3 regions of the Pseudomonas sp. CGJS7 genome follow, and region 3 is predicted to be linked to each of the others. Evidence: predicted binding sites of a transcription regulator. Region 3 holds the regulator's gene; each other region holds the start of a gene.
What was found. Region 3 encodes FliA, which starts transcription of late flagellar genes. Its sites were predicted from a motif close to CTAAAGTTTNNNNNNNNNNNGCCGNTAA; they were not measured.
Positions count from the first base shown of each region.

Region 1: the regulator FliA is predicted to act here: its motif matches at 2,489-2,516, upstream of V7787_RS12500 (flagellar protein MotY).
Region 2: the regulator FliA is predicted to act here: its motif matches at 2,117-2,144, upstream of V7787_RS28715 (methyl-accepting chemotaxis protein).

Region 1 is NZ_JBAMDI010000016.1:55,960-60,677, reverse strand. It holds gene V7787_RS12505 (argininosuccinate synthase) at 1-1,063, opposite strand, end outside; gene V7787_RS12500 (flagellar protein MotY) at 1,511-2,452, opposite strand; gene pyrC (dihydroorotase) at 2,583-3,629, shown strand; gene rnt (ribonuclease T) at 3,689-4,300, shown strand; gene V7787_RS12485 (peroxiredoxin) at 4,459-4,718, opposite strand, start outside.
Region 2 is NZ_JBAMDI010000057.1:42,300-47,017, reverse strand. It holds gene V7787_RS28715 (methyl-accepting chemotaxis protein) at 432-2,057, opposite strand; gene pdxR (MocR-like pyridoxine biosynthesis transcription factor PdxR) at 2,306-3,796, opposite strand; gene V7787_RS28705 (NAD(P)H dependent flavin oxidoreductase family protein) at 3,797-4,718, shown strand, end outside.
Region 3 is NZ_JBAMDI010000018.1:99,765-104,482, reverse strand. It holds gene V7787_RS13885 (chemotaxis protein CheA) at 1-685, opposite strand, end outside; gene V7787_RS13880 (protein phosphatase CheZ) at 698-1,486, opposite strand; gene V7787_RS13875 (chemotaxis response regulator CheY) at 1,508-1,882, opposite strand; gene fliA (RNA polymerase sigma factor FliA) at 1,990-2,730, opposite strand; gene fleN (flagellar synthesis regulator FleN) at 2,727-3,560, opposite strand; gene flhF (flagellar biosynthesis protein FlhF) at 3,654-4,718, opposite strand, start outside.

The DNA.
Region 1 (4,718 bases), on a different contig from region 3:
CCACGGTCACATTGCCCTTGTACAGTTTCAGGCGCACCACACCATTCACGTTGACCTGCGAAGCATCGATCATCTGTTGCAGCATCAGACGCTCCGGGCTCCACCAGTAGCCGGTGTAGATCAGGCTGGCATACTTTGGCATCAGCTCATCTTTCAGGTGAGCGACTTCGCGGTCCAGGGTAATCGACTCGATGGCACGGTGTGCCTTGAGCATGATGGTACCGCCAGGCGTTTCGTAGCAACCGCGCGACTTCATGCCGACGTAACGGTTTTCGACGATGTCCAGACGGCCGATGCCGTTGGCACCACCGATACGGTTCAGGTCTGCCAGGACGGTGGCCGGGGATTTCTCGACGCCGTCGATGGCAACGATGTCACCATTGCGGTAGGTCAGCTCGATGTAGGTAGCCTGGTCCGGGGCGTTCTCAGGCGAGACACTCCAGCGCCACATGTCTTCTTCGTGCTCGGTCCAGGTATCTTCCAGGACACCGCCTTCATAGGAGATGTGCAGCAGGTTGGCGTCCATCGAGTACGGCGACTTCTTCTTGCCGTGGCGCTCGATCGGGATGCCGTGCTTCTCGGCGTAGTCCATCAGCTTTTCGCGGGACAGCAGGTCCCACTCGCGCCATGGAGCGATGACCTTGACGCCTGGCTTCAGGGCATAGGCACCCAGCTCGAAGCGCACCTGGTCGTTACCCTTGCCGGTGGCGCCATGGGAAATGGCATCAGCGCCGGTTTCGTTGGCGATTTCGATCAGGCGCTTGGCGATCAGCGGACGGGCGATGGAAGTACCCAGCAGGTACTCGCCTTCGTAGACGGTGTTGGCGCGGAACATCGGGAACACGAAATCACGCACGAATTCTTCGCGCAGGTCGTCGATGTAGATCTCTTTAACGCCCATTGCCTGGGCCTTGGCACGGGCCGGTTCGACCTCTTCGCCCTGCCCCAGGTCAGCAGTGAAGGTCACCACTTCGCAGTTGTAGGTATCCTGCAGCCACTTGAGAATCACCGAAGTATCAAGGCCGCCGGAATACGCCAGTACGACCTTTTTTACGTCCGCCATGCCATCACTCCACGGGGTTGTACGGAAAGGGATCGATTCTACCGGCGTTGCGGATAAATTTACAGTGGGGCGACAGCTTCTGACGACAAAGCGACAGGAACTTTCGTAGGGGCGACGGGCGGTCGGTTGAGGGATGTGGCATGAGGACCTTGGAGGGGCGTCGAGCCGCAGCATGCATGCCTTGAGGAGTTCAGCGCCTGTGAGATCGAGCGCCGCCAGGTGTCCGCCTCAAGACATTCTGCGCCTGTGAGATCGAGCGCCGCAGGTGTCCGCCTTAAGATATTCAGCGCCTATGAGATCGAGCGCCGCCCGCGCGGCGCTCGATCTCACAGGCGCTGAATGTGTCGAGGCGGACACCTGGCGGCGCTCGGTCTCACAGGCGCTGAAAATGTTGTGACGAACCCCTGGTGGCCTTGATGCGAGCCCATGACATGCACCGACCAGATCTCAGGGCGCCTTCGCCCCCGGGACGCCCGAGGCAGGTGCAACAGCCGGCGCCGCTTGCTCAACCGGCTTTTCCACGGCTTTTTCAACCACCGCCACCCGATCCAGCTCGATATTCACCCGCCGATTACGCGCCCGATTCGACGCACTGTTGTTCTTCGCGAGCGGATAACGCTCGCCATGGAAGCGCACAGTGATCTGCTCTTCCGGCACACCGTTAGCCTTGAAATAATCGGCCACGGCCAATGCGCGGCGGCGCGACAGGTCGCGGTTGGCCAGGCGGTTGCCACTGTTGTCGGAATGCCCATTGAGCTCGACATGGTTCACCGTCGGGTCGGCTTTCATGTAATCGAGGATCACGTCCAGCCGCGCCTTGGCTGCTGCGTCCAGCTCGATACCGCCCCCGGGGAAACCCACCTGTGTCTGGCGCACCTGGTCGTAGTTCATCGGCAACAGCTTGCCAGCACAGACCTGATAGTCATTGTAGGCTTTGGCGAAGCTGACCGGCAGCACACGCACCTCCATCGGCCTGCCCGCCTCACCGGTGTAGTTGCGCACAACGGTGCTACGCCCGTCGAGCAAACCGTTGATCAGCCGGCTGGCCTGCCCTTGGGAGGAGCTGAACAGCACGCCACTGCGGGCCATTCGCACATTGCCCAGGTTGATATCGCCACGCCCAGGTTGCCACGGCGCTGCCGCAGCCAGCAGGCTGGCGGTGCCGGCACCGAGTACGTTGCTGTCCGACCGCAGCTGAAACACCGGCTGCTCGCCTGCCCGACGCACGAACGTACCGCTGCCGAAACCTTCGATCGGCTGGCTCAGACGGCACTCGAACTGGTCACCCTCGACCTTCCAGGCAATGTTCTCCATGCGCGTCTGGAAAGTCAGTGCGCCGGCCGGCAGGCTGGCGAATAGGGTCAACAGGGCTAGGTAACGCTGGCGCACGGGCGGCTCCACAAATTCTGACGGCTTACCAGCAGGCTATCGGACGCTGTCCGGAAAACTTGATAGCCGTGCTCGCCCCGGGGTTTTCCGGTAGGATTGGGGCTTGAGTTCGACCCGCCTGGAATCCCCAATGTCCGATCGCCTGACCCTCCTGCGCCCCGACGACTGGCACATCCATCTGCGCGATGGTGCCGTCCTGCCCCACACCGTTGGCGACGTGGCGCGTACCTTCGCCCGTGCCATCATCATGCCCAACCTCGTGCCGCCGGTGCGCAATGCCACCGAGGCCGGCGCCTACCGTGAGCGCATTCTGGCTGCCCGCCCGGCCGGCAGCCGCTTCGAGCCGCTGATGGTGCTGTACCTCACCGACAACATCAGCCCCGAGGACATCCGCGCGGCCAAGGCCAGCGGTTTCGTGTACGCCGCCAAGTTGTACCCGGCCGGCGCCACCACCAACTCCGATTCGGGCGTGACCAGCATCGACAACATCTTCCCGGCCATAGAGGCAATGGCGGAAGTGGGCATGCCGCTGCTGGTGCATGGCGAAGTGACCCGCAGCGAGATCGACGTGTTCGACCGCGAGAAGCGCTTCATCGACGAGCACATGCGCCGTGTGGTCGAGCGCTTCCCGACGCTGAAAGTGGTGTTCGAACACATCACCACCAGCGACGCCGCGCAGTTCGTCACCGAGGCCCCGGCCAACGTGGGTGCGACCATCACCGCCCAGCACCTGCTGTACAACCGCAACCACATGCTGGTTGGCGGCATTCGCCCGCACTTTTACTGCCTGCCGATCCTCAAGCGCAACACTCACCAGGTGGCCTTGCTGGACGCTGCCACCAGCGGCAATCCGAAGTTCTTCCTCGGCACCGACTCGGCACCTCATGCCCGTCACGCCAAGGAAGCAGCCTGTGGTTGCGCGGGTTGCTACACCGCTTATGCGGCGATCGAGATGTACGCCGAAGCGTTCGAACAGCGTAACGCGCTGGACAAGCTGGAAGGCTTCGCCAGCCTGCACGGCCCGGCCTTCTATGGCCTGCCGGCGAACACCGACACCATTACCCTGGTCCGCGAAGAATGGACCGCTCCGGAAAGCCTGCCATTTGGCGAGCAAACCGTAGTCCCGCTGCGCGCTGGCGAAAAACTGCGCTGGCGCCTGCTGGAGAAAAACGCGTGAGCGAAGACCTTTACGAAGACGACCTGGACACCCAAGGCAGCAGCGGTCCTCGTCACCCGATGGCCGAGCGCTTCCGCGGCTATCTGCCGGTCGTGGTGGATGTTGAAACCGGTGGTTTCAACAGCGCTACCGATGCATTGCTGGAAATTGCCGCCGTCACCATTGGCATGGACGAGAAAGGTTTCCTGTTCCCCGAACATACCTACTTCCACCGAGTGGAGCCGTTCGAGGGCGCCAACATCGAGCCGGCCGCACTTGAGTTCACCGGGATCAAGCTGGACCACCCGCTGCGCATGGCGGTCAGCGAGGAAAGCGCGATGACCGACATCTTCCGCGGCGTGCGCAAGGCACTCAAGGCCAACGGCTGCAAGCGGGCGATTCTGGTCGGCCACAACAGCAGCTTCGACCTGGGTTTCCTCAATGCAGCAGTGGCGCGCAATGACCTGAAGCGCAACCCGTTCCACCCGTTCTCCAGCTTCGACACCGCCACCCTGGCGGGCCTGGCGTATGGCCAGACCGTGCTGGCGCGGGCCTGCCAAAGCGCCGACATCGACTTCGACGGGCGTGAGGCGCACTCGGCACGTTATGACACCGAGAAAACCGCTGAGCTGTTCTGCGGCATCGTCAACCGCTGGAAAGAAATGGGCGGCTGGCGCGATTTCAACGATTGATCTGCTAAAGGCATTCGCGGGCACGCCCGCTCCCACAGGTTCACCTTTGCCTTCAGGCATGCAGAGAATCTGTGGGAGCGGGCGCGCCCGCGAAGAGGCCGGCACAGGAAGGCAAAAAAAACCGGCCACGAAGGCCGGTTTTTTCATGCACGCAGCAATTACAGCTTGCCAGCGTTCTCGCTCAGGTAGGCAGCAACGCCTTCAGGCGAAGCGTTCATGCCCTTGTCGCCTTTTTTCCAGTTGGCAGGGCACACTTCGCCGTGCTCTTCGTGGAACTGCAGAGCGTCAACCAGACGCAGCAGCTCGTCCATGTTACGACCCAGTGGCAGGTCGTTGACGATCTGCGAACGGACAACACCGTTGGTATCGATCAGGAAGGCACCACGGAAGGCCACGCCGCCTTCGGACTCGACGTCGT
Region 2 (4,718 bases), on a different contig from region 3:
GCACCCCGCATCTACTTGGGGGGTCCTGGTGGTGGTCAAGGTAGCCGTGCAGACGCCGCGGCCAGGCGCCGGCCTGCTGCGGCGCAGGGCACGCAGGCTGGCGAGGTGAAACGAATGAAGTGAGGTTCATGAGCTTGCCTCCAACCGGCCAACACCGGCGGCGGCAAGTCACGGCGGAGCATCAGGCTCTGGCGCGGCTTGCCCGACCAGGGTGTCGGGACCGGTGTTCCGGTTCAAGTGCCTGACCCGGCCATTCGGCAAGGGTCAGACAGCGACTAGATACTGTGTCCATTGAATTCTTCAGTGAAGGGAAAAAAGGCCCCGCGCTCGGGGCGGTCGAACTTTATTCAAGCGTAGTATCGAAGTCAACCCGCAAGGGGAACTTTAAATAAGTTTAACCTTATCTTAATGTTCCACGCAGGCGCAGCGCCTCAAACCTTGAACCGCCCCACCAACGCCGTCATCTCCCCCACCAGCCCCGACAACGCCTTGCTCGCCTCGCTGGTCTGCTGCGCACCCGCAGCGGAATGGTTGGACAGTTCGCGGATGTTCAGCAAGTTGCGGTCTACTTCCCGCGCCACCTGAGCCTGCTCTTCGGCCGCACTGGCAATGACCAGATTGCGCTCGTTGATTTCGCCGATCGCACTGTAGATGCCCTCCAGCACTTGCCCCGAGGCCAGGGTCACGTCCAGTGTCGACTGGGCGCGGTTGGTGCTGGCCTGCATGGAAGCCACCGCAGCTTCGGTCCCCGCCTGCACGCTGCCGATCATCTGCTCGATTTCCTGGGTCGACTGTTGCGTGCGGTAGGCCAGTGTGCGCACCTCATCCGCCACCACCGCAAAGCCGCGCCCGGCCTCACCGGCACGGGCCGCCTCGATGGCAGCATTGAGCGCCAGCAGGTTGGTCTGCTCGGACACCGAGCGGATCACTTCCAGCACCTTGCCGATGTCCCGCACCTGCCCCACCAACTGCTGCAGGTGCGCACTGCTGGTCTGGATTTCGCGGGTCATGGCTTCGGTGCCGTCGATATTTTCGCTGACTTGCCGGCGGCTTTGCGCGGCCAGCTGGTTGGATTCACTGGTGGTTTGCGAGGTGGTGATCGCGTTGCGCGCAACCTCCTCCACTGCCGTGGTCATTTCGGTCACGGCAGTCGCGGCCTGCTCCAGCTCCTGCCCCTGCTGACGCAGGTTGTTGGCGCTTTCCTCGGTGACCGCGTTCAACGCCGTGGCGGCGGCGTCCAGCTGCCGGGCACAGTTGTTGATCTGCCCAAGGGTGTCGCGCTGGCTCTGCTGCATGCGCTGCAGCTCATGGAACAGTTGGCCGATCTCGTTGTTGCCCTGCCCTTGCACCGGCACACTCAGGTCGCCACTGGCAATGCGCCGGAAATGCCCACCGGCTTCACGCAGGGGGTGCAACACACGCTGGGCAATGAACGCCCAGCACAGCACCGCCAGCACCACGGTCACGCCCAGCAGGCACAGGCTCAGCAATTGTGCCCGGGCCAGACGCCGGTCGGACTCGAGCATGATTTGCTGGCCACGTTCGCTCAGTGTGGTCACCAGCTGCTGGCGCAGGGTTTGCAACCGCCCCATGGCATTACCGGCATCGCTGTTGACCTTGAAATACTGCTCCAGCGAACGCTGGCGGGTCGCTTCACGCTGCCCAGCCACCGCCTTGGCGTATTCGGCAAAGGTAGCCTGCAGCTCGGTTGCCAACCCGCGAAGGGCGGGTTCGCGGGCGTTTTCGACAAATTCGTCGACCAGCGCCTGGCTCTTGTTGTTCAGCTCCACCGACAGCGCCATCCGTTTGCCTGCACTCTCGTCATGGCCACCCAACTGCTCGATAAAACCCGAAGACACGTTGGCGCTGGAACGAATCGCCATCAGCAACGCATTGTTCAACCGGTCCGACTGGTGCGCAGTCTGGTCCAGTTCAGTGATCTGCTGGTCGCTACCCAAGGCGGCCCACCAGGCACTGGCGGTCGAAAACAGCAAGGTCAGGCTGAACAGCGACAACACCCAGAACATTCCGGTGCGAATTTTCAGGTTGGCAAGCATGCGGGCAGTACTCCTTGTTGGCACCACTTCTGATCGATGATTCGAGGGTGGGTGTGCTGCTATCGGAGGTACTGGCGCAGGCTTGAGGCGCCGCGATGCGGTTATGTGCGGTAACCGAACGGAATGCGTTGAGACCCAGAGGCCTCGAAACCCTTGAGGGCATAACCCTTTTGCATAAATCCTGAGGCCAGCGCGATCACTGTGGGAGCGGGCTTGCCCGCGAACACGGGCGAAGCCCGTGCCATCCGCTACCGCGCCTTGCCAATCGCTTTCGCTGCGTCTGCCAGGCGTTGGGTCGCCTGCCGGATCTCATCCGCATCCAGCGAAGCAAACCCCAGGCGCAAGGCATTCTCGGCATGGCCAAACGGTGAAAACTGCCGCCCACTGCGCACCACCAGGTCCCGTTCCAGCGCTTGGTCGACCAACTGATCCACGTTGATCCCATCGGCAAACCTCACCCACAGCGCCAGACCACCTTCTGGCGCCTGCACGCTGATCTGCTCACCGAACGCATCGCGCAAACACCCCAACAAGGTCTCACGCCGGCGCCGGTACTCGCGGTTGACCCGGCGCAAGTGCTTCTTCAGCTCCCCATCATTGATCAGGTCCGCCAACATCTGCTGCATGACTGCATCGCCCTGCCCCAGGGTCAGCATCGCCCTGCGTTCCAGCACGGTTGTCACTTCCACCGGTGCCACGATATAGCTGCAACGGAACGTGCTGCCCAAAGGCTTGGACAGTGAGCCAATGTAAATCACGTGCCGCTGCTGGCGGTCGCTGGCCAAAGGCAGATAGGGCCGCCCGGCAAAGTGGTATTCGTAGTCGTAATCTTCTTCGACCACGCAAAAGGCATGCTGGCGCGCCAGCTCCAGCAGCTGTTGCCTGCGCCCGGCTGGCAGGCTGACCGTGGTCGGGAACTGGTGATGGGGCGTTATGTACATCATCCGCACCTTGTGCTGCCGGCACAGGGCATCGAGCTGGTCGACCCGGCAACCCTCATGGTCCAGCTCCACGGTCACCAGGCGGGCACCCAGCTGACGGAAGATCTCCCAGGCAGGGGGGTAACTCAGGCGCTCGACCAGCACAACGTCACCCGGCTTGAGCAACACACTGGCCACCAGGGATAGTGACATCTGCACCCCCTGGGTCAGGCAGATATGCTCGGCGCCAACGTTCAGGCTGCGGTTGTGCCGCAGCATGTCGGCCAGGGCGCTGCGCAGATTGCGGCTGCTGCACTCGCTGCCGTGGCGCACGCTGTTGCTGGTGAAGCTGCTGCGCAAGGCATTGCGGTAATAGCGATGCAGTACAGCCTGTGGCAGCAGGCGATGGTCACAGGCGCCGTTGTCGAAGAACAAGGCCCCCGGCCGCCCTTGCTGCGCTACAGCCTGTTCGTTCGCCTTGAAGTAGGCAACGGCAGGTTCCTCTGGCAGCGCCAGGGCAAAAGGCCGCACGGCACCGGAAACGGCCGCTGTGCCAGGCGCCAGCTGCTGGCTGACGAAGGTGCCCCGGCGTTGCACGCTTTGCAGCCAGCCTTTGGTTTCGGCTTCCTCATAAGCAAGGATCACGGTCTTGCGATTGACGTTCAGCAATTGCGCCATCTCCCGCGTGCCCGGCAACGGCGTGCCAGGGCGCAGGCGACCCTCGCTGATTGCGGCCACCAGCCCTTCGACGATCTGTCGGTACGAAGCCTGTGCCCCATCGAGCCTGAGCAGTGGCTGCCATTTACGAAGCTGGACCATATGAAATATCCAAAACTGGGGGTTCTGCTGGTCCTGGACTATAGCAACAATCGAACCTCCATTTGCCCCGAGGTGCTCATGCAAAGCCGCCACGTCATTGAATTGTCGCCCTCGGGCAAAACCTTCGAAGCCAGCCAGGAGCTGCTGCTCGATGCCATGCTCGCCAGCGGCCTGCCGGTACCCTTTTCATGCCGCCGCGGCGCCTGCGGCTCCTGCAAGGTCAAGGTGGTCTCAGGGCAGCATCAGGACAAGCAGCGGGATGCGGACACACCGCCGCCTTCCTACCCCTTGGCCGCCGACGAGATGTTGCTGTGCCAGAGCCACGCCTGCAGCGACATGCGCCTGGAAATACCCGGCTGGTCACTGGACGCCCCGGCACTGGAAACCCAGGCACAGGTTGTTGGCAAGCGCGCGCTGAGCGCAGATATCGTCGAGCTGGTGTTGCAGCCTGCTCAGCCGCTGGAGGTGCGGGCGGGCCAGTACATGCGGTTCCAGCTGGACAACGGCGACAGCCGCTGTTTCTCCATTGCCAACCTGCCTGCCCGGGAACAAGGGCAACTGGTGTTTCACATTCGCAAGGTCAGCGGTGGGCTGTTCACCGAAGGTTTGCTGCCCACCCTGCAAGCAGGTGCAACGGTAAAGCTCGAAGGCCCGCTGGGCGCCTGTACCTGGCAGCACGATGACCAACGCCCGCTGATCCTTTTCGCCACCGGCACAGGTTACGCCGGCATCAAGCCGCTGCTGCTGACGGCCTTGGCCGGCGATGCCGACGTCACGCTGTACTGGGGCGGCTCTTCGCCGGCGGATTTTTATGATCGCGAATTTCTCGATGTGTCCAGCAGCGTGCACCCGCACTTCCGCTGGCAACCGGTACTCTCGGCCCAGGCCCGTATACAGCAGGTGGCGCTCAGCCAGACGCATC
Region 3 (4,718 bases):
TGCTGACGGCAACCGGCGGCGCGGCGACCTCGGCATTGAACTGACCCTTGCCGTGCAACTGGTCGAGCAGCGATTCGAACTCGGCGTCGGTGATTTCATCACCAGCACCGCTGACAGTCTCGCCCTGCATCTGCTCGTCGGCCGCCGCTTGCGCCTTGATCGCATCGAGCGAATCGAGCAACTGCTCGAACTCACTGTCAGTGATGTCCTGGTGTTGCTCCTCGGCCTCGCCCGGCGCTGCAGCCACCACGTCGGCAACCGGTGCCGGTGCGGGCGCTGCAACAGCTTCGGCTGCGCCAGGTTCGGCCAGGCGCGACAGCGCTGCCAGCAGTGCGGGGGTGGCCGGTGTCACTTCGGCACGCTCGCGCACCTGGCCGAACATGCTGTTGACCGTATCCAGTGCCTCGAGCACCACATCCATCAGTTCCGCATCGACCCGGCGCTCACCTTTGCGCAGGACGTCGAACACGTTCTCGGCGATATGGCAGCACTCCACCAGCTCGTTCAGCTGAAGGAAGCCGGCGCCCCCTTTTACAGTGTGGAAACCGCGAAAGATCGCATTGAGCAGGTCGGCATCGTCAGGTCGGCTTTCCAGCTCGACCAGTTGCTCGGACAATTGCTCAAGTATTTCGCCGGCCTCTACCAGGAAATCCTGGAGGATTTCTTCATCGGCGCCGAAGCTCATCAAACGTGCTCCTTAAAAACCAAGGCTGGACAGCAGATCATCGACATCGTCCTGACCGGACACGACGTCTTCACGCTTATCGGCATGAATCTGCGGACCTTCACCCCGAGTCGGATGTTTTTCTCGATCTTTTTCTGCACGCAATTGATCGTGGTCATGTTTTATACCGGCAAAGCGGTCGACCTGGCTGGCCATCAGCACCAGCTTGAGCAGGTTGCTTTCCACCTCGGTCACCAGTGTGGTGACGCGTTTGATCACCTGGCCGGTCAGGTCCTGATAGTCCTGGGCCAGCAAAATGTCGTTGAGGTGCCCGGAAACCTTGCGGTTGCCCTCGGCGCTGTGCGTCAGGAAACTGTCGACTCGCTTGACCAGATCACGAAATTCCGGCGCAGCCACTTCGCGGCGCATGAAGCGCTGCCAGTCGGTGCTCAGGGCCTTGGCCTCGTTGGCCAGCTCATTGAGCACCGGTGTGCTTTCCTCGACCAGGTCCATGGTGCGGTTGGCCGCGCCCTCGGTGAGCTTGACCACATACGACAGGCGCTCGGTGGCGTCGGTAATCTGCGACACCTCTTCTGCCTGCGGCATGGTGGGGTCGATCTGGAAACTGACGATGGCACTGTGCAGCTCGCGAGTCAGCTTGCCGACTTCCTGGTACAGGCCGCGGTCGCGGGTCTGGTTCAGTTCGTGAATCAACTGCACCGCCTCGCCGAAACGGCCCCGCTCCAGGCTTTCGACCAACTCCTGGGCATGCTTCTTCAGGGTCGACTCGAACTCGCCCAAAGACGTTTGTGATGAATCCATGACGCGCCCCCCTGACGTGACTCAGCCGTTGACGCGTTCGAAGATCTTCTCGATCTTCTCTTTGAGCACCTGAGCGGTGAACGGCTTGACCACGTAACCATTGACGCCGGCCTGGGCCGCTTCAATGATCTGGTCGCGCTTGGCTTCAGCGGTCACCATCAAGACCGGCATGCTTTTCAGCTTGTCGCTGGCACGCACTTTACGCAGCAGGTCGATGCCGGACATGCCCGGCATGTTCCAGTCGGTCACCAGGAAGTCGTAGTGACCGTTTTCCAGCATCGGCAACGCCGTGGTGCCGTCATCGGCTTCGTCGGTGTTGGTGAAACCCAGGTCACGCAACAGGTTCTTGATGATCCGCCGCATCGTCGAAAAGTCGTCAACGATGAGGATTTTCATGTTCTTGTCCAATTAGACCTCCAAGCAGTCTCAAACGCGCTCGGCCTACCGAGCACGCACTCATTCAATTCGGTACAACGTGGAAAACGACTGCAACGACAGTGGGCTCAACGCGCCCGCCATTCCCCCAGGCGGCTGCGCAGGCGCGCGGCACATTGGCTGTGCAACTGGCTGACCCGCGACTCGCTGACACCCAGCACCTCACCGATCTCCTTGAGGTTCAGCTCTTCGTCGTAGTACAGCGCCAGCACTAGGCGCTCACGCTCCGGCAGGTTGGCGATAGCCTCGGTCAGGGCAGCCTGGAAGCGCTCCTCCTCCAGGCCGCGCGCAGGTTCGACCTGGCCACTGGCGCCATCCTCATGCAGCCCTTCGTGCTCGCCGTCCTGCAACAGGTCGTCGAAGCTGAACAGGCGGCTGCCCAGGGTATCGTTCAAGATCCCGTAGTAATCATCGAGACTCAATTGGAGTTCGGCAGCAACTTCATGATCTTTAGCGTCACGGCCTGTTCTGGCTTCAACCGCACGCATGGCATCACTGACCATACGGGTGTTGCGGTGTACCGAACGCGGCGCCCAATCGCCTTTGCGCACTTCGTCCAGCATGGCCCCGCGGATGCGGATGCCGGCGTAGGTCTCAAAGCTGGCGCCCTTGCTGGCGTCGTATTTGTTGGCCACTTCCAGCAGGCCAATCATGCCGGCCTGGATCAGGTCCTCGACTTGCACATTGGCCGGCAAGCGCGCCAACAGGTGGTAGGCGATGCGCTTGACCAGCGGCGCGTAGCGTTCGATCAGCTCGTACTGGGCGTCCTTCGCCGCCCGGCTGTACATCTTGAAGCCGCTGGCGTTCATAGTACGGGTCCCGCGCTGGTGGGTTGCACCAAGCGCTCGACAAAGAACTCCAGATGGCCGCGCGGATTGGCCGGCAGCGGCCAGCTGTCGACCTTCTGGGCAATCGCCTTGAAGGCCAGCGCGCACTTGGAGCGAGGGAAGGCTTCGTAGACGGCACGCTGCTTCTGCACCGCCTTGCGCACGCACTCGTCGTACGGCACGGCACCCACGTACTGCAGGGCAACGTCAAGGAAGCGGTCGGTGACCTTGGTCAGCTTGGCAAACAGGTTGCGCCCTTCCTGCGGGCTCTGCGCCATGTTGGCCAACACACGGAAACGGTTCATGCCATAGTCGCGATTGAGCAGCTTGATCAACGCGTAGGCGTCGGTAATCGAGGTAGGTTCATCACACACCACCAGCAGCACTTCCTGGGCGGCGCGAACGAAGCTGACCACCGAGTCACCGATACCCGCAGCGGTATCGATCACCAACACATCGAGGTTGTCGCCGATCTCGCTGAACGCCTGGATCAACCCGGCATGCTGGGCCGGGGCCAGATGCACCATGCTCTGGGTGCCCGAGGCTGCCGGTACGATACGCACACCGCCGGGGCCCTGCAGCATCACGTCACGCAGCTCGCAACGCCCTTCAATCACATCGGCGAGGGTACGTTTGGGGGTAAGGCCCAGCAACACGTCGACATTGGCCAGGCCCAGGTCGGCGTCCAGCAGCATGACCCTGCGGCCAAGCTCGGCCAGCGCCAGGGACAAGTTCACTGAAACGTTAGTCTTGCCGACGCCACCTTTGCCACCGGTCACGGCGATCACCTGTACGGGATGCATGCTACCCATGTCTGTTCTTTACCTTGTCTCGCTGGGACTCAGGCCACACGTAGGGCAATTCTGCGTGCCCCTTGGCATAGCGACTTTGCACACGCTTCATGGTCAACCCGCTCGCCGTGGGTTGTGATAGAGATCAGCGAACATGTCGGCCATGGCCTCTTCGCTGGGCTCGTCCTGCTGCTGCACATTCACCGCCCGCGTGACCAACTGGTGGCCCCTTGGCAGGTGCAGGTCGTCAGGAATGCGTGGGCCATCGGTAAGATAGGCCACTGGCAGTTCATGACTGATGGCAAGGCTCAACACATCGCCAAGGCTTGCCGTTTCATCGAGTTTGGTCAGGATGCAGCCGGCCAGGCCACAGCGCTTGTAGCTGTGGTAGGCGGCGGTCAGCACCTGCTTCTGGCTGGTGGTGGCCAGCACCAGGTAGTTCTTCGCGGCAATGCCACGCCCGGCCAAGGTTTCCAGCTGCATGCGCAGCGCAGGGTCGCTGGCCTGCAGGCCGGCAGTATCGATCAGCACCACGCGCTTGCGCAGCAGTGGCTCCAGCGCTGCTGCCAGCGACTGGCCCGGGTCGACGTAAGTCACCGGCACGTTGAGGATGCGGCCCAGGGTCTTGAGCTGCTCCTGGGCGCCGATACGGAAGCTGTCCATGCTCACCAGCGCCAGGTTCTGCGCGCCGTACTTGAGCACGTAGCGCGCGGCCAGCTTGGCCAGGGTGGTGGTCTTGCCCATGCCCGCCGGGCCGACCATGGCGATCACCCCGCCCTCTTCGATCGGCTCGATTTCAGGTACTTCGATCATCCGCGCCAAGTGAGCCAGCAGCATGCGCCAGGCCTGGCGCGGTTCCTCGATCTCGGCGGTCAGGTCCAGCAGCTCGCGGGCGATCGGCCCGGACAGGCCAATACGCTGCAGGCGGCGCCAAAGGTTGGCCTGCTGCGGCTTGCTGCCCTGCAGCTGATTCCAGGCCAGCGAACCGAGTTGCACTTCCAGCAGCTCGCGCAGGCCCGACAGCTCGGAGCGCATGGCATCGAACAGGCGTGGGTCAACCGGCGCAGCAGCCGGTACGGCGGCGGCCTCCGGGGCCTCGACGTGCGGCTCGATCAACGGTTCGGCAGCGGTCAAAGATTGCCCGGCGAACAATTGGCGGTTGTTGTCGCTGCTGTCCTG